One region of the Geodermatophilus sp. URMC 63 genome, then DNA from elsewhere that is predicted to be linked to it. Evidence: predicted binding sites of a transcription regulator. Region 1 holds the regulator's gene; the other holds the start of a gene.
What was found. The regulator LexA, encoded in region 1, represses DNA repair genes until DNA is damaged. The targets are predictions, from matches to a motif close to TCGAACANNTGTTCGA.
Positions count from the first base shown of each region.

Region 2: the regulator LexA is predicted to act here: its motif matches at 5,701-5,716, upstream of ACWIZO_RS23565 (DUF6504 family protein).

Region 1 covers NZ_CP199956.1:5,395,117-5,406,972, forward strand. Annotated here, with positions in the region: gene ACWIZO_RS26130 (hypothetical protein) at 1-96, shown strand, start outside; gene ACWIZO_RS26135 (response regulator) at 119-763, opposite strand; gene ACWIZO_RS26140 (sensor histidine kinase) at 760-1,833, opposite strand; gene ACWIZO_RS26145 (CPBP family intramembrane glutamic endopeptidase) at 1,974-2,756, shown strand; gene ACWIZO_RS26150 (vitamin B12-dependent ribonucleotide reductase) at 2,929-5,793, opposite strand; gene nrdR (transcriptional regulator NrdR) at 5,919-6,467, opposite strand; gene ACWIZO_RS26160 (hypothetical protein) at 6,957-7,610, opposite strand; gene ACWIZO_RS26165 (LysM peptidoglycan-binding domain-containing protein) at 7,745-8,380, opposite strand; gene lexA (transcriptional repressor LexA) at 8,667-9,458, shown strand; gene ACWIZO_RS26175 (hypothetical protein) at 9,507-10,562, opposite strand; gene ACWIZO_RS26180 (phosphatase PAP2 family protein) at 10,609-11,367, opposite strand; gene hflX (GTPase HflX) at 11,518-11,856, opposite strand, start outside.
Region 2 covers NZ_CP199956.1:4,847,973-4,859,828, reverse strand. Annotated here, with positions in the region: gene ACWIZO_RS23595 (flavin reductase family protein) at 52-729, opposite strand; gene ACWIZO_RS23590 (glycosyltransferase) at 748-1,848, opposite strand; gene ACWIZO_RS23585 (carotenoid biosynthesis protein) at 1,845-2,663, opposite strand; gene ACWIZO_RS23580 (phytoene desaturase family protein) at 2,660-4,300, opposite strand; gene ACWIZO_RS23575 (GNAT family N-acetyltransferase) at 4,303-4,893, opposite strand; gene ACWIZO_RS23570 (YbaK/EbsC family protein) at 4,908-5,555, opposite strand; gene ACWIZO_RS23565 (DUF6504 family protein) at 5,795-6,121, shown strand; gene ACWIZO_RS23560 (SAV_6107 family HEPN domain-containing protein) at 6,121-6,612, shown strand; gene ACWIZO_RS23555 (DNA polymerase III subunit alpha) at 6,609-10,442, shown strand; gene ACWIZO_RS23550 (VOC family protein) at 10,651-11,130, shown strand; gene ACWIZO_RS23545 (class I SAM-dependent methyltransferase) at 11,198-11,856, shown strand, end outside.

The DNA.
Region 1 (11,856 bases):
CCCCTGGCGGCCTGGCTGCGCGCCGAGGCGGCGCACGAGCCGGTCGACCCGGCGGCCGAGGCGTTCGCCCGGGCGCTGCTCGGGCGGCTGCCCTGACCGGGGCCCGGCACCCGTGGGTTCAGCCCACCAGGCCCGACCGGTGGGCGAGCACCACCGCCTGCACCCGGTCGCGCAGGTCGAGCTTGGTCAGCAGGTGGGTGACGTGCGTCTTCACCGTCCCCTCGCTGATGAACAGCTCCCGGGCGATCTCCGCGTTCGACAGCCCGCGCGCGACCAGCCGCAGCACCTCCCGCTCGCGGGCGGTCAGCCCGGCCAGCGACGGCGCCGGGTCGGGCGCCGGCAGCCGGGCGAACCGCTCGATCACCCGCCGGGTGACGGTGGGCGACAGCAGCGCGTCCCCGGCCGCGACCACCCGGATCGCGGCCAGCAGGCTCTCCGGCGGGTCGTCCTTGAGCACGAACCCGCTCGCGCCCGCGCGCAGCGCCTCGTACACGTACTCGTCGAGGTCGAAGGTGGTCAGCACGAGCACCCGCGCACCGGGGTCGGCGGCCAGGATGCGCCGGGTGGCCTCCAGCCCGTCCAACTCGGGCATGCGGATGTCCATGAGGACGACGGTCGGCGCCAGCCGCGCCGCCTCGCGCACCGCCTGCAGGCCCGTGGCGGCCTCGCCGACCACCTCCACGTCCTCCTCGCGGGAGAGGAGCATCCGGAAGCCGGCGCGCACCATCGCCTGGTCGTCGGCGACGAGCACCCGGACGGTCACACCGGGATCCGCGCGCTGAGCAGGAAGCCGCCGTCCGGGGCGGGGCCGGCGGACACCGTCCCGCCGTAGACCTTCACCCGCTCCCGGACACCCAGCAGCCCGTGCCCGCCGCCGGTCACGGACCCGCCGGTGCCGTCGTCCCGGACGTCGATCCGCAGCGCGTCGGGCGCGTAGGCGACCACCACCTCCGCGCGGCTGGCGTGCGCGTGCCGGAGCGCGTTGGTCAGCCCCTCCTGCACGATGCGGTACGCCGACAGGTCGAGGGTGTCCGGCAGGGACGGCGGCTCGCCCTCCACCCGCAGCCGCACGGGCAGCCCGGCGCGGGCCACCTCCGCCACCAGCGCCTCCAGGTCGCGCAGCCCCGGCTGCGGCGCCAGCTCCGCGCCCCCCTCACGCAGGGCCCCGAGCAGCCGGCGCATCTCCGCCAGCGCCCGCCGACCGGTGGCCTCCACCCCCTCGAGCGCGCTGCGCTGCTCCTCGAGCCCGCCGGGGAGGGTGTGCCGGACGGCGCCCGTGTGCAGCACCATCACGCTGACCGCGTGCGCGACGACGTCGTGCATCTCCCGCGCGATCCGGCCGCGCTCCTCGGCCACCGCGAGCCGTGCCGCGGCCTCGGCCCGTGCGGTCCGCTCGCCGAGCACGCCCCCGGCCAGCCACGCCACGGCGAACGGCACGGGGACGAAGAGCAGGTCCGACGGCGGGTGGCCCGGGCCCCGGGCCACGATGAGCAGCGACCCGGCGAGGACGACGCCGAGCCCGGCCCACCGCGTCCGGCCGTCGGGTAGCTGCCCCAGCAGGAAGGCCGCGGCCAGCCCGGCCACGGTCAGGCCGGCCGCGGCGACGACCACCCGGCCGTCGGCGAGGGCGATCCCGGCGCCGACCAGCCACACCGTCGCCGGTGCCGCGAACGGCCGGCGGCCGCGGCCGAGCAGCGGCAGCCACGACCCGCCGGACACGACCGCGAGCCAGGGCGCCGACCGGGTGGCGACGTCGGCCGCCGTCACCACCGCGCTGAGCACCACCACGGCGTCGAAGAGGTGGCTGCGCGCGACGGCCCGGAGCCCGGTCACGCGGCGACGGTAGCGACTGCCCGGGCGCCGTCGCGTCTGTCGGAAGTCGGAGATCGGGTTCCACCCGCACGCAGACGCGGACACCGGTCGCCCGTCCCTAGCGTCCTCGGCACCCATCGACCACCGAGAGGGACGGACCCATGACCACCACCCGCGAACCCCTGGTCCTCTCCCCCCGCCGGGACCGGCTCCCGCAGTACTCCGCGCGCCGCGTGCTCGGCCTGTGGGCCGCCGCCACCGCGCCGATGAGCGTCCTCGGCTGGCTGGTCGCGCCGCAGCTGGCGCGTGTGCTCGGCAGCCGCGACCCGTTCATCGACGCGCTGCTGCTCTGCTTCAACCTCGGCGGGTTGTGGCAGGTCGCCCTGGTGCTGCTCGTCGTCCGCCGGGAGCGGGGGTCGCTCACCCGGGCGCACGTCGCCGACGCCCTGTGGCTGCGCCGTCCGCAGGACCCGCGGACCGGGCGGGTGGGCGGGCGGGTCTGGCTGTGGGTGCCGCCCTTCCTCGCAGGGGCGGCGGCGTTCAACTTCCTGCCGCTCGACCCGGTCGGGCCGCTGCCGCGGGACTTCCCGGCCGCCGCGCTCACCGACCGCGTCCACGACTACTTCCAGGGCAACTGGTGGGGCTTCGGGCAGCTGGTGCTGGTCGCCGTCCTGTCGCCGGTGGCCGAGGAGCTCTTCTTCCGCGGGCTGCTGCTGCCCCGGATGCGCGGGGTGTTCGGCCGGTTCGACGTCGTCGCCAACGGCGCGCTGTTCGCCCTCTACCACGTGCACCAGCCGTGGTGCATGCCCTCCAGCCTGCTCGACGGGACCCTCGACCAGGCCCTCCCCACGCGGCTGTTCCGCAGCACGTGGATGGGCATCGTCACGCACAGCGCGCCGAGCCTCGTGACCGTGAGCGCCGTCCTCCTGCTGGTGCTGGCATGACGCACCCCGCCGGCGGGTCGTCTTCGCCGGGTGATCTGGCACCCGCAGGTGGAGTGCGGCGTCGCCGAACGACACCGGCCCGGCTCCTGGGAGGAGCCGGGCCGGTGTCGACCTCAGTGGTCGGGGCCGTCCTGCCGGTCGCGCCGGCGGGGACGCGCCCCGGCCGTGCGGGTCAGCTGCAGCCGCTGGTGGAGCCGCAGCCCTCGCAGACGTAGCAGCTGCCGGCCGGGCGCATCTTCGTGCCGCAGGTCATGCACAGCGGCGCGTCGGTGGCGGTGCCGGTCACCAGCTCGAACAGCTCGGCCGAGGAGTGCGCCTCCGTGACCGGCTTGTCGGCCGCCGGCTCCGGCTTGGGGGGCGCCTCGGTGGGCACCGAGCCGCGCAGCGCCTCGACGTCGACCTCCTCCTCGACGACGTCCGCGGTGGAGGCCGAGCCATAGCTCCCCGCCACCTGGGCGGCGCGCTCCTCGGCGCTGAAGATGCCGAGGGTGGCGCGGGTGTCGACCGGCAGGTGGTCCAGCGCCAGACGACGGAAGATGTAGTCCATCACCGACTGGGCGATCCGGATGTCCGGGTCGTCGGTCATGCCGGCCGGCTCGAAGCGCATGTTGGTGAACTTCTGGATGTAGGTCTCCAGCGGCACACCGTGCTGCAGCGCGATCGAGATGCCGATCGAGAAGGCGTCCATGACACCGGCCAGGGTCGAGCCCTGCTTGCCGAGCTTGAGGAACACCTCACCGAGGCTGCCGTCCTCGTACATCCCGGCGGTCATGTAGCCCTCGGCGCCGGCGACGCTGAACGACGTCGTCATGCTCTGCCGCTTCTTGGGCAGCCGGCGGCGGACCGGGTGCGACGTCGTGGCGACCGGGGCGGCCTCGACCTGGACCTCGTCGGTCTTCTTCTTCGCCGTGGCGTCGGACAGCGGCTGGCCGACCTTGCAGTTGTCGCGGTAGATCGCCAGCGCCTTCAGGCCGAGCTTCCAGCCCTGGAAGTAGATGTTCTCGACGTCCTCGACGGTCGCCGTCTCCGGCATGTTGACCGTCTTGCTGATCGCGCCGGAGATGAACGGCTGCACCGCGGCCATCATGCGGACGTGGCCCATCGGGGAGATGGCCCGCTCGCCCATGGCGCAGTCGAAGACCTCGTAGTGCTCCGGGCGCAGGCTCGGCGCGTCGACGACGTGGCCGTGCTCGGAGATGTACTCGACGATCGCCTCGACCTGCTCGTCCTGGTAGCCCAGGCTCTTCAGCGCCCGCGGGACCGTCTGGTTGACGATCTGCATGGACCCGCCGCCGACCAGCTTCTTGTACTTGACCAGCGAGAAGTCCGGCTCGATGCCGGTCGTGTCGCAGTCCATCATGAAGCCGATGGTGCCGGTGGGGGCCAGCACCGAGGCCTGCGCGTTGCGCCAGCCGTTGTCGGCGCCGAGCTCCAGGCAGTCCTGCCACTGGGCGGTGGCGACCCGCAGCACGTCGGCGTCGTCGGCGCCCACCGGGCGGATGGCGTCGTTGGCCGCGGCGTGCTTGCGCATCACCCGGGCGTGGGCGTCGGCGTTGCGGGCGTAGCCGTCGTAGGCGCCGACGATGCCGGCGAGCTCGGCCGAGCGGCGGTAGGCGGTGCCGGTCATCAGCGAGGTGATCGCCGCGGCCAGCGTCTGGCCCCCGCGCGAGTCGTAGGCGTGCCCGGTGGCCATCAGCAGCGCGCCGAGGTTGGCGTAGCCGATGCCCAGCTGCCGGTAGGCGCGGGTGGTGTCCCCGATCGGCTCGGTCGGGAAGTCGGCGAAGCAGATCGAGATGTCCATCGCCGTGATGACCAGCTCGACGGCCTTGACGAAGGTCTTGGCGTCGAAGGTCCCGTCGTCGTTGAGGAACTTCATCAGGTTCAGCGACGCGAGGTTGCACGAGCTGTTGTCCAGGCTCATGTACTCCGAGCAGGGGTTGGACGCGTTGATCCGGCCCGTCTCGGGGTTGGTGTGCCAGTCGTTGATCGTGTCGTCGTACTGGATGCCGGGGTCGGCGCACTCCCAGGCGGCCTTCGTGACCTTGCGGAAGAGGTCCTTGGCGTCGACGGTCTCGATGACCGAGCCGTCGAGGCGCGAGCGCAGGCCGAAGCCGGTGCCGTCCTCCACCGCGCGCATGAACTCGTCGGAGACGCGCACGGAGTTGTTGGCGTTCTGGTACTGGACGCTGGTGATGTCCTTGCCACCGAGGTCCATGTCGTACCCGGCGTCGCGCAGCGCGCGGATCTTGTCCTCCTCGCGCGCCTTGGTATCGATGAACTCCTCGACGTCGGGGTGGTCGATGTCGAGGACGACCATCTTGGCCGCGCGGCGGGTGGCGCCACCGGACTTGATCGTCCCGGCGGAGGCGTCGGCGCCGCGCATGAAGCTGACCGGGCCCGAGGCGGTGCCGCCGGAGGACAGCAGCTCCTTCGACGAGCGGATGCGGGAGAGGTTCAGGCCGGCGCCGGAGCCGCCCTTGAAGATCAGCCCCTCCTCGCGGTACCAGTTGAGGATCGAGTCCATCGTGTCGTCGACGGCGAGGATGAAGCAGGCGCTGACCTGCTGCGGGGCGCTGGTGCCGACGTTGAACCAGACGGGACTGTTGAAGCTGAACACCTGGTGCAGCAGCATCCAGGTCAGCTCGTGCTCGAAGACCTCCGCGTCGCCCTCGCTGGCGAAGTAGCCGTGCTCGCGGCCGGCCGCGCCGTAGGTGAGCACCACCCGGTCGATGAGCTGGCGCAGGCTGCTCTCCCGCTGCGGGGTGCCGACGGCGCCGCGGAAGTACTTCGTGGTGACGATGTTGGTGGCGTTGATGCTCCACTCGGCGGGGAACTCCACGCCGCGCTGCTCGAAGTTGACCGAGCCGTCCCGCCAGTTGGTCATGACGACGTCGCGCCGCTCCCAGGTCACCTCGTCGTAGGGGTGCACCCCGGCGGTGGTGTAGACCCGCTTGACCTTTAGGCCTTTCCCCCTGGTCGGCGCCTTGGCGGGGGCGCGACGCGTGCGGCCTGACAAGCGGTCCTCGGTCTCGGTCACAGAGCTCTCCCTCGTGGAGTGGTCGGCGGCTGGGGAAGAGCCGCACTCGTTCTAGCGGGTGGTGCTGACGTTCCTGGCGTGCTCGGGTGTCCGGCAGTGCTGCCGGCGGTCGGGACGGGGTGCGGTCAGGTGGCGGTCCGGTCGGCCGCGGGCTGGCTGCGCCCGCCGCCGCGGCGGCGCGGCGGTGGGTCCAGCTGCATGCCGGGCAGCGGTGGGGTGCCGCCGGCGAGGTGGCGGGCCCGCAGCTCGGTGATCGCCTTCTCGAAGTCCTCCAGCGAGGTGAAGGCGCGGTAGACGCTGGCGAAGCGGAGGTAGGCCACCTCGTCGAGCTCCCGCAGCGGCCGCAGGATGGCCAGCCCCACCTCGTGGCTGGGGACCTCGGCCGCCCCGCTGGCGCGGATGGCGTCCTCCACCTGCTGGGCGAGCTGCTGCAACTGGTCCTCGTCGACCGGCCGGCCCTGGCAGGCCCGGCGGACGCCGGCGACGACCTTGGCCCGGTTGAACGGCTCGCTGACGCCGCTGCGCTTGACGACGGCGAGGACCGCCTCCTCCACCGTGGTGAAACGGCGACCGCAGGCCGGGCACGACCGGCGACGGCGGGTGGTGGCCCCCTCGTCGGCCTCGCGCGAGTCGATCACCCGGCTGTCGGGGTTGTGGCAGAACGGGCAGCGCACTGCGGTTCACCTCCCTCCGCGACCGGCCCGTCGCCCGGGACCGGTGACCGGTCCCGGGCGGCCGCGCCGGCGACCGCTGATCGCCCCTCGGGGTCGCGTCTGTGGACCCCCCTGGGGACATCCGGTGGATGCCACGGGGAAGTCCTGAGGACGACCTGTGGAGGACTCCCGTTGAAGCAACTACTAGATGTAGGGGGACCCTAGGCCGGGCTCCACTACATCTGCAAGCCGAACGCGGGCGTGTCTCTTCCACCGAGATGTGCTCGCAACCCACCGGTGACCAGGCGCGAGCATGATTCCCACCCGTCACACGACACGCCGAGGGCCCCCGCGTGTCGGCGTGCGGGAGAGGGTGGAAGGGGCGTATGGAACGCGCGCACGGGCACCGCCGGAGGGCGGGTCGGTCGGCGGTGGAGGCGCTCGCGGAGGCCCCGCCCGGTACCGGGACCCGGACCTGCCGCGACCGGCGAGGACGCCGGGACGGAGAGCTCAGACCGGGCGGCGGACGGCGGGACGCCCGCCGCGCGGGTGGGACGCCAGGTCGTTCAGGCGGATCGGGCGGGTCAGCAGGTCCGGCTCCCCGACCTCAGCGGAGGACGCTGCGGAGGACCCCGCGGAGGCGCCGGAGCCGTCCGGAACGGCGGGGGTGCCGACGGCGACCGCCGACATCTCGGCGGTGAGCGCCCGGTGCCGGCCTGCACCGGCGGACCCGTCGGCGGGCGCCCGGTGGCGGCCCGCTGCGGCGGACCCGACGGCGGGCTGCTCGGCGGTGCCGTCGGCGCCGTGCCGGCGGCCGGCACGGAACGTGCGGCGTGCCGGCTGCACCGCGGCCATCACGACGGTCGCGTCGGGACGGGGTGAGCCGTCCTGCCGGTCGCGATCGCCGGTGTCGGCGGTCGGTGACTCGGCCGGCGTCCCGGTGTGCGCGAGGGACAGGTGCCGCTCGGGCAGGCGCACACCGGCGAGGTCGACCCAGGTCGGCTCGCCTCCGTCGCGCCACCGCACCTGCGCCTGGCAGCCGCCGCGTTCGTCGTGCCGCCAGCCCAGCATGGCGCCGGGAGCCCAGCCGCCGTCCACGCACACCTCGACGTCCTGCGGCGAGCGGAAGACGACTGCGGCCCGGCTGCTCACGGCTGCTGACACGTCCTCGACCGTAGGTGCCGGCGAGGCTCCGGTCCGTGAGCGACCTCGCGCGGAGGGTTGACGAACTCGCCGCCGCCCTCTCGTCCATGTCTGCCGGAGCTCGGCGGCCGACCCGGCCGCCCCGCAGCCGGCGCTCACGGCAACTGCAGGACCTGCCCGGGCACGACGGACGAGCCGCGGAGGTCGTTGAGCTCCTCGATGGCGTCGACCACGACGCGCACGTCGTCCCCGTCCGCGGCGACCTCCCCCGCGATCGACCACACCGTGTCGCCCGGCTCGACGACGACGCTGCTCTCCCCCGCGAGCCGCAGGCCGCCGCCGGCACCGCCCACCAGCGGCGCGAGCCAGGCGCCCAGGCCGACCGCTCCGCCGAGGGCGAGCACGGCGACGAGGCGCCGCCCCCGCCGGGTCAGCCGCACGGCGGCCGGCGCGCAGCCGCCGCGGACGGGGCCACCGGTGGTACCGGAACGCAGCGGCCGCCCGCTCGGACGGGCCGGGTCGCGCCGGGCGCCGGGCCGCTCGGAGGCCGGCCCGGCGGTGCGCACGCCCGCGGCGGCCGGGTGGTCGGGGACGGGGCGCAGGTGCCCGCCGACACGCGGGCCGGAGCCCGGCAGGGCTCCGGGCGCTGCCGGCCGGGCCGGGCGGTCGACAGCCGCCACACCTCCGCCACCGGCACCGACACCGCCACCGGCCGCGGACCGGAGCGACGGCCGCCACGGGACCTGGACCGTCGCGTCGAACTCCAGCACGTCCTGCCGCACGGTGCCCATGACCACTCCTCCTCGTCGGTGTCATCCGGTCGAACGCCTGTTCGATCGAACGCCTGTGCGATTCCTAGCGCAACCCGCCGACGGGGTCGACCCCGACACCTCCCGGCGATTTCGAACACACGTTTGAAGTACCGGCTCCGAGGCGCTACCGTCCGACCAGCACCCGTCCGCCGTCGCCTCCGGGCGCCGAGGCGGTCCCGTCCGGCCGGCGGTCCCGAACGAGGAGCCGCGGCCGGGCAGGAGCAGGACACGAGGGCCGTGGCGACACGGCCGGCGAGGAGGAGACGTGGCGGGCACGAGCGGGACCGGCCAGCGCACACGCACCGGCGGGACGTCCCGCCGCGCGGGCAGCGGCGCGGGTGGGGAGGAGACCGGCGCGGTCCGCACCTTCCCCGACCGCACGGAGGCCGGCGACGGCCTGACGCAGCGGCAGCGCCGGGTGCTCGAGGTCATCCGCGACTCGATCGAGCGCCGCGGCTACCCGCCCTCGGTGCGCGAGATCGGCGAGGCCGTCGGCCTGTCCTCCGCGTCGTCGGTCGCCCACCAGCTCTCGGTGCTGCAGAAGAAGGGCTGGCTGCGGCGCGACCCCAACCGCCCCCGAGCGCTCGACGTCCGGCTGCCCGGTGAGACGCCGGGCGAGGCCGCCGCTCCCGCCGCTGCCCCCACCGGCGCCCCCGCCGGCGCCTCCGCGGCCGACACCGGTACGCCCACCTACGTGCCCCTGGTCGGCCGGATCGCCGCCGGTGGCCCGGTGCTCGCCGAGCAGGCGGTCGAGGACGTGTTCCCCCTCCCCCGCGAGCTGGTCGGCGAGGGCACGCTGTTCATGCTGCGCGTCGCCGGTGACTCGATGGTCGACGCGGCCATCTGCGACGGCGACTGGGTCGTCGTGCGCCAGCAGCCCACCGCGGAGAACGGTGAGATCGTGGCCGCGATGCTCGAGGGCGAGGCCACGGTGAAGACCTACAAGCGCCGCGACGGGCACGTGTGGCTGCTGCCGCACAACCCGGCGTACGAGCCGATCCCGGGCGACGAGGCGACCATCCTCGGCCGTGTCGTCACGGTGCTGCGCCGGGTCTGACCCCGCACCGCTCGCCGGCCGGCCACCCCGTGGGGGCGGGTCGGCCGGTCAGCGACCGACGGGCGGGCCGGCCAGGTCGCGCCGCCGGCACAGCCGCCCGCCGATCCAGACGAGGACGGCCGCGACGGCAGCGGCCACCAGCCCGGCGGTGACCGGCGAGGGGCCGCCACCGTCGCCGGAGAGCAGTCCCGCCAGCGACGGGTCGGCCGGGGCCGACGGCGCAGCCGGCGTCGAGGCGGCGGTGGCAGCCGGCACCGGGACCAGCGTGACGTCGCCGGGCACGCCCTCCCCGGCGACGAGCAGCGCGCCGCCGTCGGCGGTGAAGGCGACCGCCTCCCCCTGTGGCTCCGCGGGCAGCGCGACGCGCACGGGCTCGCCGGCCAGCGCGCCCGGGACGTCGGAGCCGGCCAGCGGCCAGACGTAGGCGTCGGTGTAGGTCCGCAGCGCGATCCGGCTGCCGTCGCGCGCGACCGCGCCACCGGTGACCAGCAACTGGCCGGCACGCCCGACCGGGCCGCCGGGCGTGCCGGTCAGCGTGAAGGACACCGTGCCGACGTCGGCCAGCCCGACGGTGCCGCCGTCGACCAGCGGCGCGGCCGGCCGGTAGACGTGGCTGGCGCCCAGGACCTCCTTGGTGACCACGTACGGGGTGCCGTCCGGGGCCAGCAGCAGCGCCTCGGCGTCGTGCGCGCCGTCGGGATAGGTCAGCCGGTACAGCGCGGTGGCGCCGTCGGGACGCAGGGCGATGAGCGCGACGGTGGCCCGGGTGCCGTTGTTGTCCCCGGTGTCGGCCAGCCAGACCGTGCCGTCCGGGCCGACCGCGAGGTCCTCGGGGTCGTAGGGGTCCAGCGGGGCGGTCACGACGTCGACGACCTGGCAGGTGTCGTCCAGCACGTACACCGCCACCTGGTCGCCGCCGTCGGCCGTCGCCACCAGCCGGTCACCGACGTCGACCAGACCGGACAGCTCGGCCAGCCGCGGATCGGTGACCTGGCAGCGGACGGACCCCGCGGCCGGCTCCTCGGCACCGGCGGACGGCGCACCGGCCAGCGTCACGGCCAGTGCCAGGGCCGGCGTCAGGGCCAGGTAGACGCGGGCGGCCACCCCGCGGCGGGCCCTGCGACGGCCGGGAACGGGCCCGCGACGCGCGTCACGACCGCGCGGACGGACGGCCGGCTCGCGCACGAGGCCAGCGTGACAGCACGGCTGCGTCCAGTGCGTGAACCACGCCCAGCAGCAGGAGGCCGACGGCCGCGCCGACCACCGCGTCGGTCACCCAGTGGAAGTCCAGCGACACCATGGCCACACCGGCGGCCACCGGCCCGAGCACGCTGAGCCACCACAGCGTGCGCTGCACCCGCGGACCCAGCCGGTACTCGACCGCCTGCCAGCGGGCCACCCCCCACATGAGCACGGCGTTGGCCACGTGCCCGGAGGGATAGGAGGCCCCGTCGCGGTGGAAGAACGACCCCGGGTAGGCCGGGGCGGTGCGCCCGGTGCCGAACTTGAACGCGTAGACGACGACGGTGAGCAGCGCCAGCGCGGTGAGGACCCGCACCAGCGGGAGCAGCGTCCGCCGCCGCACGCACAGCCAGCCGACCAGGACGGCCAGCACCGCGAGGATGGTGCCGCGCCCGCCGATCTGGGTGACCGCCCAGACCGGCCAGTAGGCCGGGGAGTCGCGCAGGTCCCAGCCGCTGACCACCTCGGAGACCCGCAGGTCGACCCACTCGAGGTAGCCGCGGCTGAGCAGGTCCACGGTGACGGCGGACGCGACGAGGAAGGCGCCGAGCAGCAGCCACCACGGCGGGCGGCCGGGGGTGACCACGCGGCCGGGCAGGGCGGCGGGCTCGCCGGGCCCGTCCCCGGCCGGTGCGCCGTCCCGGCGCCGCACCACGCCGCTGGTCATCGGGTCACGGTACCGGCCCGTGACCCGTCCGTGACCTCGGCCGCCCGGCGGCGAGGCGGACGGCGAGGGCGGACAGCGAGGGCGGACGGCGAGCCGCCCGGGGCCCGGCGCGGAGCCGGGCACCCGGGCGGCGGGAGCGGGGAGGACCGGTCAGCCGACGGGCACGGCGAACCGCTCGAGGGCGGCGGCCAGGCCGCCGTCCACCCGCGCGGAGAGCCGGGTCCCCGACGCCTCGTGCTGCTCGCTGAGCACCTCGCCGTCGCGGTGGACGCGGGCGACCAGGTCACCGCGGTCGTAGGGCACGAGCACCTCGACCTCGACGTCCGGGTGCGGCAGCCGGGTCGCGACGATCTCGCGCAGCCGCTCGATGCCCTCGCCGGTGCGGGCCGAGACCCAGACCGCGCCCGGCAGGGCGCGGCGCAGGGTCAGCACGTCGTCCTCGGTCATGGCGTCGACCTTGTTGACGACGATCAGCTCGGGCACCGCCGC
Region 2 (11,856 bases), 550 kb from region 1:
CCCCCGAGGCGGAGGAGGCGATCCCTCCGTCCGCGGCGCCCGGGACGTGGGTCACGCTTCCTGTGCCTCGTTGCGGACCTGCTCGCCGATCGAGGGGTCCTCCGCCCACGCCCGGTAGGGGATGCGCGGGATGGTCAGCACCTCGCCGATCGTCGACCACTCGTTGCCGCCGAGGCGGGCCAGCGGGCGCAGCTCCTCGATGCGCGGCCGGCCGTCGCGGACGGCGCTCTCCCAGACGCTGATCCACTCCACCCGCCCGAAGACGACGGTGCTGTCACCCAGCCGCAGCATGGAGTGCAGCGTGCACTCGATGCTCACCGGCGACTGCGCCACGCGCATGGCCGCCACCCGCTCGCCGGGCTCGAGCCGGACGCCGGCCTGCTCGGCCTCGCTCTGGTCGGGCGGGAAGTCGGTGCCCGTGGCGTTGGCCTGCTCGAACAAGGCCTCGGGGACGAGGTTGACGGTGAAGTCGCCGGTGGCCTCGACGTTGTTCAGCGAGTCCTTGCGGCCCACCGAGGTGAACTGCACGATCGGCGGCTGCACGCAGGCGACCGTGTAGAAGGAGTGCGGTGCCAGGTTGTGCACGCCCTCGGCCGAGCGGCTGCACACCCACGCGATCGGCCGGGGGACGACGACGGAGTTGACCACCCGGTAGAAGTCGCGCGGGGCCATCGCCGCGGGGTCGAAGGTCGTGCGGGGGCGGGAGTCGGGGGAGCCGGCCGAGGTCACGCCCCATCCTGGCCCGCGTCAGCCCACCGCGCGCCCGCGCCAGGTGAGGGTGCCCTGCCGGTGACCTGCTACCGACCCCACCAGCAGCGCGTCGAGGGCCAGCAGCGACACCGGGTGGGCCAGGGCGTCGGGCCAGACCCGCCCGCCGGTGACCGCAGCGGCCACCGCTCGCCCGGCCACCCCGGCCAGCCAGCCGGCCAGCCCGGCGCGGGAGCCGCGCAGCGCGGCCAGCGGCGGCACCACCCCGACGGCGGTGAGCACCGCGGCCGCGGCCAGCCCGGCAGCCGGCGACCCGCCGACGGAGGCCCACAGCGACTTGCCGTACCCCTCGCGCATCGCGGCCCAGCCGTCGTACATCCGGCACTGCGCGAGGGTGGTGCCGGCGGCGGGCACGGCCCGCCCGCCCGAGCGCTTCACCGCCCGGGCCAGCGCGACGTCCTCGACCACCTCGTCGCGCACCGCCGCGTGCCCGCGGGCGCGCAGGTACCCGCGGCGGGTCAGCGCGAGGAACTGGCCGTTGGCCGCGGTCAGCGACGGCCGCGGGGAGCGCTCGGCCACGCGCAGCGGCAGGGTCGTCATCCACAGCCACGGCGACAGCGGCTGCACCAGCCGCTCGGCCAGGGTGCCGGCCACCGGACGCGGCCAGGGCGAGACCAGGTCCAGGCCGTGCGCGTCGAGCAGCCAGACCGCGGCGGCCACGGCGTCGGGGGCCAGGCGGACGTCGGCGTCGACGAAGACGAGGTACCCGTCGTCCTGCGCCGTCCGCGCGCCCACCCAGCAGGCGTGCGGCTTGCCCAGCCAGCCCGCCGGCGGGGGTGGGGCGGTGACCAGCCGCACCCGGGGGTCGGCGACGGACCGGACGACGTCGGCGGTGCCGTCGGTGGAGCCGTCGTCGACGACGACCACCCGCAGCCGCGGCACGCCGCGCGAGGCCAGGACCGCGGCCAGGCAGCCGCCCACCTGCGCCGCCTCGTCCCGCACCGGGACGACGACGGTGACCGGCCGGGCGACCTCGGGTGGGTCGGCCGGCGCGCGGCGCAGCAGGCCGGCGTTGACCGCGGCGTGCGCCGCTCCGGCGACCGCCAGGCCGGACAGGACCCGGACGACCGGGCCGCTCACCGGCGGCGGGCCTGCACCGCGAGCACCGCCAGCACGACCGCCGACAGCGCCGCCCCCCAGGCCGCCGATCCCGGCAGGTCGAGCCAGACGGCGTGGGCGAGCGCGCCGCCGGCCACCATCCAGGCGATGACCAGCAGCGGTGCGGCGTCGACGACGTCGGTGCGCCGCCCGCCGGGCCGCGCGGTGCGGGCGACGGCGAGGTCGAGCAGCGTCATGAGCACCAGCCCGGCCAGCAGCCAGCCGCCGAGGTTGGTCAGCGGCACGGTGTCGATGCCGGGGAGCCCCGGCCGCGGCTGTGCCCAGATCCAGTAGCCGGCCTGCACGAGCTGCGGGTCGAGCACGACGTCCCACCCGGCGAACACCGCCGCGGCGACGACGACCCGCGCGGCACGCCGTCGCCCGGGCCGGACCCGGCGGGTGAGCACGGCCGCGAGGACCCGGCTCGGCCAGGCCATCATCAGCCAGGCGAGCGGCACGAGGAACGGGACGCCGAGCAGCGTGGGCCCCAGCGCGCCGCTGTAGCCGTAGGGCCCGTAGGGGAACCCGGTGGCCAGCCCGACCGCCTCGAAGACGACGGCGGTGACCGCCACCAGCGCGAGCAGCGCCACCCCGGTCCGTGCGCCGTGGGCCGCGGCCGCCGACGTCACCGACACCGCCGACCCCAGCAGCACGATGGTCCAGGAGACGGCGTCGCGGCCGCCCCCGTCGGTGAGCGGGTAGGCGATGGCGGCCAGCACGAGCGCCACGGCGAGGACCAGCGGCAGCCGCGCGGCGGGTGCCGGCGCCCACCGCGCCGCCGCCGTCGCCGCGCTCACCGTGAGCGGGCCGCGCGGACCGCCCGGCCCGCTGCGGCGCGCGCCCGGGCCAGCGGGCGGCGGTCGGCGAGCACCGCGCGCGCCGCCGTCCGGCCGGAGTTGCCCGACACCCCGCCGCCGGGGTGGGTGGAGGCGCCGGCCAGGTAGAGACCCGCGAGGCCGGGCACCCGGTAGCCCGCCAGCGCCGGCGTCGGCCGGAAGGCGAACATGCTGGCCAGCCCCATCTCCACGTGCATGACGTTGCCACGCAGCAGCGACAGTTCCCGTTCCAGCAGCAGCGGCGTCTGCACGTACACCTGCTGCACCGAGTCGGCGAAGCCGGGGGCGAAGCGGTCGACGGCGTCCACCAGCCGCTTCGCCTCGGCCTCGGCGAGGTCGTCCCAGTCGCCGCCGTCGGCGAGGTCGTAGGGGTACCACTGCCCCCACACGGTGACCACGTGCTGCCCGGGCGGGGCGAGGCTGTCGTCGCTGGCGGAGAACGACATCGCCAGCGGCACCGGCTCGCGGGGCAGCCTGCCGGCCAGCCAGTCGCCGTGCGCGGCGGCCAGCTGCGCCCGGTCGGTGCACAGCAGCTGCAGGCCCGCCGCCGACACGGCCGGGTCGACGCCGGGGTAGGCCGGCAGCGCGTCGGTGAGGCAGCGCAGCACCAGGCCGAAGCCGTTGCCCACCGGCGGCGCGGCGCCGGCCAGCGCGGGCGGGGCGGACTCCCCGGCGAGGTCGCGGGTGGCCAGCACGTGGCAGGCGGCGACGACGACCGGCGCGGTGAGCCGCCGTCCGGAGACGGTCTCGACGCCGGTGACCCGCTCGTCGTCGACGAGCAGCCGCGCGGCGCCGTCGCCGAGGGTGACCCGCCCGCCGTCGGACTCCAGCCGGCGCCGCAGCGCCGCGGTCAGCCCGCCCGAGCCACCCACCGGGTGCCCCGGCGGGACGTCGTGCAGCAGGGCGACCCAGGCGACCATCGCCGCGGTGCCCGGCTCGCTCATCGGCGGCCCGGACTGGGCGCCGAACCAGGCCAGCGCCGCCTTGAGCCGCTCGCTGCCGAACCAGCGGTCGAGCAGCGCGTCGCCGGAGCCGAGGAAGTCGACGGCGAGGTCGCCGCCGGGCGTACGCGGGGTGTCACCGGTCGGCGCCCCGAGCGGCCAGAAGGCGCGGGCCAGCCCGAGCGGCGTGGGACGGCGGCCGAAGGAGTCGACGACGGCGCGGCTGCGCGGCCCCCAGACGCCGACGAACCGGCGGTAGGCGGCCGCGTCGTCCTTCCCGCAGGCGGCGGCGATCGAGGCGCAGGTGGCGTCGAGGTCGACGGAGAGGACCAGCGGCCGGCCGTCGGGACCGGGATCGCCGGGGACCGGCGCGGGCGCGAAGCCCCACGGGTCGCAGTCGAGGTAGCGCAGCCCGGCTGCTGCGAGGTCGAGCTCCTCGACGACGCCACTGTGCCGGACAATGACGTGCGCGCTCGAGCCGCGGTCGACCCGGACGCCCGGCCAGCGCTCCACCGTGGACACCGCCCCGCCGAGGACGTCGTCGCGCTCGACCACCTCGACGGTGAGCCCCGCGCGGGCCAGGTAGCAGGCGGCGACCAGCCCGTTGTGCCCCGCGCCGACGACGACGGCGTCGACGGCCCGGTCCGGCTCCCGCACGCTCAGGAGCCGGGGACCGGCCGCAGGGGCAGCCGGGCGCCGAGGATGGCGAAGGGGCGGGAGTCGCCGGGGAAGTGGTGTCCGCGGGCGAGGTCGACGAACCCGTCGGCGTGGTACAGCCGGAAGGCCTTGGTGTCGGCGTCGGGCGTGGACAGCAGCGCGGCCGGCGCCGGGACGCCCTCGACCAGCGCGTGCAGCAGCCGGCGGCCCAGTCCGCGGCTCTGCGCCTGGGGGTGGACGTGCAGCTCGCACACCTCGAAGGCGCCGGGCAGCCAGCGCTTGGCGGTGCGCCGGTCCAGTGCCGCGCGCACCTGGTCGTGCCACCACTGCCCGGGGGCGACGAGGTAGCCGTACCCGAAGCCGACGAGCTGCTCGCCGGACGGCGCGTCCGTGGTGGGCGCGGCCGCGAAGGCGCCGACGGCGCGGAACCCCGGGCGCTCGGTGTGCTGGACGGCGTAGCCGTAGCGGCCGGCCACCACCGAGGCGTCGTAGCCCATCGCCTCGCCGTAGATGGACAGCGCCTCGTGCATGTGGTCGCGCAGCCAGCCGACGGGGAGCTCGGTCACCCGCGTCGCGGGTGTCGTGCCGGTCACGGTTCCCTCCTCGCTCACGGAGCCACCGCGGCGGCGGGGCCGGAGGTGGTCTCGGTGCTGGTGGTCTCGGTGGCCACGATCCCGGTGCGCCCGATCCCGGTGCGCCCGATCCCGGTGCTCGTGGCCCCGGTGCTCGTGGCCCCGGTGCTCGTGGCGTCCTCCGCCCGGGCGGCCTGGGTCGGGCCGTCGCCGACCTCGGCGGCGGTGCCGGCGGTCAGCCGCAGCAGCTCGTCGTAGGTGGTGGGGAAGACCGCGGACGGGTGCCCGGCCGCGGCCCAGACGCGCTCGTGGCGGGCCAGCTCGACGTCGACCAGCGTGCCGATCGGCGCGGGGTGCCCGAGGGGGGACACCCCGCCGATGGGCTGGCCGGTGTGCTCGCGGACGAAGTCGGCCGAGGCGCGCGCGACCCGGGGGACGCCCAGCAGCGCGGCGACCCTGGCGACGTCGACCCGGTGGGCGCCGCTGGTGAGCACCAGCAGCGGCGCGCCGCCGACGTCGAACACCAGGCTGTTGGCTATCGCCCCCACGGGGACGCCCAGCGCCGCGGCGGCCTCGGCGGCGGTGTGGGCGCCGGACGGGAGCTCGTGGACCCGCCCGCCGGCGCCCGCCTCGGCGAGGAGGTCGGCGAACACGGCCACCCGGGGGTGGGTGGGGCGGCTCATGGGGCCGATCCTGCCACCGCTGTCGGTGCCCCGCCGTACCGTCCCGCGCGCACGGAGGGGCCCGGAGGGGGAGGTGGCGAGGCGGTCCTCCTCCCGGGCGGGTCCGGCTTGACGCGACGAGCGGGGTCGGGTGTACTCGACTCGTTCGAACACGCGTTCGAACGGTCGTCACCGCTCTCGGGACCTTCCCCGCCCGGGGCGGTGGCGACCGATCAGGGGCACGGGGTGGGGAGTCGGGCATGAGCCGGGTGCTGGGTGAGGTCGGCGAGCGGGTCGGCGAGGAGGTGCTGGTCGAGCGGGGTCCGCTCGGCCCCGCGCAGTTCTGGCGCGGCCAGTGGCGCTACGTCGTCGGCGAGCTGCTCGACTCGTGGGTGGAGACCGCGCCCTGGTGGCAGCGGCCCGCCGGCACCCCCGGCGGCGCCTCGGCCGACCTGGTCGCGGCCCGCGAGGTCTTCCGGGTGGAGGCGGTGCGGGCCGGGCGGTCGCGGATGAGCTTCGCCGGCGTCTACGACCTGTCCTGGGACGCCGCCGACAACCAGTGGTCGCTCGTGCGGGTGCACGACTGATGGGCGCCGCGCACGCGCTGACCCGTGAGATGGCCGACCAGCTGCCCCTCCCGCCGCCGCTGCCGGCGGCCGCGGCGCAGCTGCTCGGCCAGGCCACCCGGGCGCTGGGCGAGGCCGCCCGCGCCACCGACGCGCGCGATCGCTACGCCACCGCCCACCTGGGTGCGCTGCGGGCGGCCGCGGCGGTCCTCGCCGCCCGCACCCGGCCGGAGGGCGGCCGTCGCCGGCCGCGCAGTGCCTGGGTGCTGCTCGGTCAGGTCGCCCCCGAGCTGGGGGAGTGGGCCACCTTCTTCGCCGCCGGCGCGGGCAAGCGGGCCGCCGCCGAGGCCGGGTTGTCCCGCGCGGTCACCGAGCGGGAGGCCGACGACCTGGTCCGTGACGTCGGCTCCTTCCTCGCCGTGGTCGAGGACCTGCTCGCCGGCACGCCCGAGCCCGCTCCGCGGCCCCGCGTGGTCGGGGGCACCGCCCACCGTCCCGCGCGCGGGCGGTGACCGGCGACCCCTTCGTCCACCTGCACGTCGCCTCCGGGTACTCCCTGCGGTACGGGGCCAACCACCCCGTCGACCTGGTGGCGCGCGCCGCCGAGCACGGCATGACGGCGCTGGCGCTGACCGACCGTGACGGCCTCTACGGCGCGGTGAAGTTCGCGCTCGCCTGCCGCTCGGCGGGGCTGCGGCCGCTGTTCGGGGTCGACCTCGCGGTCGCCCCGTCGGTGGACACGGCTGTGCCGCCGGCCCGGGCGCACGTGCTGGGTGAGGACGACGAGCTGTCCGCGCGCAGAGCGGGGCGTCCGGGCGCAGCGGGGCGAGGCGCGGCGGGGCGGGGTGCGGCGGGACGGGGTGCTCCCGCGGGGTCCCCGGCACGGCGCAGCCCGGCGCGCGGTGGGGCGAGCGTCGACCCGCGGCTGCCGCGGGTCACCTTCCTCGCCCGCGACGGCGCCGGCTGGCGGTCGCTGTGCCGGCTGACCAGCGCCACCCACCTGCGCGGCACCCGCGGCGAGCCGGTGGCCTCCCTGGCGATGGCCGCCGAGCACACTCCCGGGCTGGTCGCGGTGCTCGGGCCCGACTCACCGGTGGGCCGGGCGCTCGCGACCGGGCGCGCCGACGTCGCTGCCGCCCGGCTGTCCGCGTGGCGCTCGGTGTTCAGCCCCGGCTCGCTGGTGGTCGAGCTGGTGCACCACCGCGGGCAGGGCGACCGCTCCCGCGCGCAGCGGCTCCTGCGCTTCGCCACCGAGGAGGGCGTGCCGGTGGTGCTCACCAACGCCGTCCGGTACGTCGACGCCCTCGACGCGCCCACCGCCGACGTCCTCGACGCCTCCCGGCGGCTGGTCGCCCTCGACACCCGGCACGTCGACCGGCGCACCGCCGAGGGGTACCTGAAGTCGGGCAAGGAGATGGCCGAGGTCGCCGCGGACCTCGCCGGTCCCGACCGCGACGCCGCGCTGCGGCTGCTCGAGCGCACCGCCCGGCTGGCCGAGCAGTGCGCCGTCGACGTCACCGGCGACCTGGGCGTGGGCTCGGTGCGCTACCCCGAGCTCGACGTGGTCACCGCGCCCGGCGAGCGGGGGATGAGCCCCTCGCAGGTGCTGCGCGCCCGCTGCGAGGCGGGGCTGGGCCGGCGCGGGACGGCGCCGACGGAGCGGGTGCGGCGGCGGCTGGACGACGAGCTCGCCGTCATCGACTCCCTCGGCTACCCGTCCTACTTCCTCACCGTGGCCGACGTGGTCGACCTCATCAGGAGCCTGCGGGTGCGCGCCGCCGCCCGGGGGTCGGGTGCCGGCAGCCTGGTCACCTACCTGCTGGGCATCTCCGACGTCGACCCGATCCGCTACGGCCTGCTCATGGAGCGCTTCCTCTCCCCGCTGCGCCACCAGCTGCCCGACGTCGACATCGACGTGGAGTCCGCCCGGCGGATGGAGGTCTACGACGCGGTGATCGACCGCTTCGGGGCCCACCGGGTCAGCTGCATCTCGATGATGGACACCTACCGGGTGCGGCACGCCATCCGCGACGTCGGCGCCGCGCTCGGGCTGCCGCCGGCCGAGGTCGACGCCGTCGCCAAGGCATTCCCGCACGTCCGGGCCGACCAGGTGCACGCGGCGCTGCGCGACCTGCCGGAGCTGCGGGCCAGCCGGCTGGGCTCGCGGCGGGGTGGGGGCACCGGCGACCTGGACCTGCTCTTCGACCTCGTCGCCCGCCTCGACGGCCTGCCCCGGCACATCGCCCTGCACCCGTGCGGGGTGCTGCTGTCCGACGCGACGCTGCTCGACCGCACCCCGGTGGAGAGCAGCTACCTCGGCTACCCGATGAGCCAGTTCGACAAGGACGACGTCGAGGAGCTCGGGCTGCTCAAGCTCGACCTGCTGGGCATCCGGATGCAGTCGGCGATCGCGCACGCCCTCGACGAGGTGGCCCGGGTCGACGGCGAGATCGTCGACGTCGACGCGATCCCGCGCGACGACCCGACGACCTTCGAGCTGATCCGCAGCACCCGGACCCTCGGCATGTTCCAGATCGAGTCGCCGGGGCAGCGCGAGCTGGTCGGCAAGTTCGGGCCCGAGACGTTCGAGGACATCGTCGTCGACATCTCGCTGTTCCGGCCCGGCCCGGTCAAGAGCGACATGGTGACGCCGTTCCTGCTGGCCCGGAACGGCTGGCGCGACCCGGTCTACCCGCACCCCGACCTCGAGCCGTTCCTGCGCGAGACCGCCGGCGTCGTGGTCTTCCACGAGCAGGTTCTGCAGATCGTGGCGCGGATGACCGGCTGCGACCTGGCCCAGGCCGACGAGGCCCGCCGGGCGCTGGGCGACCGGGAGCTGCACCCGGAGGTGCGCGCCTGGTTCGTGCCGGAGGCGCTGCGGCACTACCCGGTCGAGGTGGTCGAGAGGGTGTGGGAGGTGCTGGTCGCCTTCGGCTCGTTCGGCTTCTGCAAGGCCCACGCCGCGGCGTTCGCGCTGCCCACCTACCAGTCGGCGTGGCTCAAGACCCACCACCCGGCGGCCTTCCTGGCCGGGGTGCTCACCCACGACCCGGGGATGTACCCCAAGCGGCTGATCCTCGACGACGCCCGCAACTTCGGCGTCCGGGTGCTGGGCCTCGACGTCAACGCCTCAGCCGGCAGCTACCGGGTGGAACGGCTGGCCGCGGCCGACCGGCGGACCGACTGGCGGCGGCCGGAGTGGATGCCGGCGGCCATGCCCGACCCCTCCCGCTACGGCATCCGGCTGGCGCTCTCCGACGTCAAGGGCATCTCCGACGACGAGGTGGCGCGGGTCGTCGCCGGGCAGCCGTACCGGTCGCTCGCCGACTTCTGGACGCGCGCGTCAGTGTCGCGCCCGGTGGTCGAGCGGCTGGTGCTGGCCGGCGGGTTCGACTCCCTCTACGGCTTCGGCGTGCGCGACCGGGAGGCCGGCCGGCCCACCCGCGCCCGCGGGTCGGTGACCCGCCGCGACCTGCTGCTGCAGATCGGCGAGCTCGACCGGTGGAGCCGCAGCGGGGCGCGGGCCGGCTCGGTGGGACAGCTCAGCCTCGACCTGCTCGGCCTGGAGCTGCCCGGTGACGACACCCGTGACGAGGGTGGCCCGGACGAGGCTCCGGACGAGGGCGGCCCGGAGACGACGCCGTCCTGGGGCGCGGGGTCGGGGCTGCCCGAGTTCACCGACGCCGAGCTGGTGCGCGCCGAGCTGGAGGTGCTCGGGCTGGACGCCAGCCGGCACGTCGTCGACTTCTACCGGCCCTTCCTCGCCGCGATCGGCGCGGTGCCGGCCGGTGAGCTGCTCGGCAGCCGCAGCGGCGCCGAGGTGCTGGTCGCCGGGGTCAAGGTGGCCACGCAGACGCCGCCGATCCGCTCGGGGCGCCGGGTGGTGTTCGTGACCCTCGACGACGGCACCGGCTGTACCGACTCGACCTTCTTCGAGGACGTGCAGGGGCCCTACGCCGCGACGGTGTTCCACTCCTGGCTGCTGGTGATCCGCGGGGTGCTGCGGCGCACCGGCCCGCGCGGGGTGTCGATCCGGGCCACCGGGGCGTGGGAGCTGCCGGCGCTGCACGAGGCGTGGGAGACCGGCGGCCCGGCCGCGGTGGCCGAGCACATGGCCGCGCCGGGGGAGTACACCGAGCAGGCCATCGCCGGGGCGGCGGCCTCGCACGGTGCCCGGCCGGTGGTGGTCCGGCCGGTGCTCGTGCACCCCACCGGCTTCCGGATGTCGCCCTACGCCGACGTGAAGCCGGCCGGGGACGACGCCGCGACCGCCGCCCGCCGCGCCGCGGCCGCCGCGCCCCGCAAACTGTGGCACTCCAGCCCCGGCAGCTCCGGCCACTGACGTGCCGGCCCCGCCGCTCCAGCCGGTGATCACGGGGTCGCGGTGCCGACACGCCGGTCGCCGTCGGGGTCTCGCCGCTGCTGCTCCACGACCGACCCGCGCGGGCGACCGCCGGGCGGCGTCCCGGAGACCGATGACTCCGGCCGCGCCGCGCGGTCTACTCCTCGACGCCGGCACCCAGCCGACAGGAGCAGGAGGAGCATCAGCCATGCCGAAGCAGATCCCGTGCCTGTGGTTCGACGGCCGCGCCGAGGAGGCCGCGGAGCACTACACGTCGGTCTTCCCGAACTCCTCGATCACCCAGGTCACCCGCTACGGCCCCGACATGCCAGTGCCCGAGGGCACCGCCATGACCGTGAGCTTCACCCTCGACGGGCACGACTACGTCGGCCTCAACGGCGGCCCGGAGTTCGCCTTCACCGAGGCGATCTCCTTCCAGATCATGTGCGCCGACCAGGACGAGGTCGACCACTACTGGTCACGGCTGACCGACGGCGGCGAGGAGAGCCAGTGCGGCTGGCTCAAGGACCGCTTCGGCGTCTCCTGGCAGGTGATCCCGGTCGAGCTGTTCACCCTGGTCGGCGACCCCGACCCCGGCCGGGCCCAGCGCGCCACCCAGGCGATGCTGCGGATGCGCAAGATCGTCGTCGAGGACCTGCGCGAGGCCGCCGACCGCGTCCCGGCCTGATCGGCTCCCTGCAGGGGGCCCGGCGTGCGCCCGGTGGGTCCGCCCGCCCGCCAGTAGGGTCGGCGGGGTGAGCGCCCCCGCCCCGTCCACCGGCGAGCAGTTGCCCGTCCGGACCGCCGCGGTGTGGGCCGCGCTCGACCCGCTCGTCGGCGCCGGCGGCACGCTGCGGGTGCTCGACGTCGGCGGCGGCAGCGGCGTCTTCGCCGTCCCGCTCGCCCGCCTCGGCCACCAGGTCACCGTCGTCGACCCCAGCGCCGACGCCCTGGCCACACTCCAGCGGCGCGCGCAGACCGCCGGCGTCGGTGACCGCGTGCGCGGACTGCAGGGCGACGGCGACCTGCTGCACGAGCTGCCCCTCGACGACCACGCGGGGGACGACGGGTACGACCTCGCCCTGTGCCACTCGGTGCTCGAGGTCGTCGACGACCCCGCGGCCACCCTGCGCGAGATCACCCGCGCGCTGCGCCCCGGCGGCCAGGTGAGCATCGCCACCGCCAACCGTGCCGGCGCCGTCCTCGCCCGCGCCCTCGGTGGGCACCCCAAGGAGGCCCTCGCGCTGCTCGAGGACCGCGACCCCGCCCCCGGCCGCACCCGCCCGGCCCGCCGCCGCTTCGGCCCCGGCGACCTGCTCGCCCTCGTCGCCGACGCCGGCCTGCAGCCGGGCGCCTGGCGCGGGGTCGCTGTCGTCACCGACCTGCTCGACGCCGCCTCCGGCGCCGACCCCGA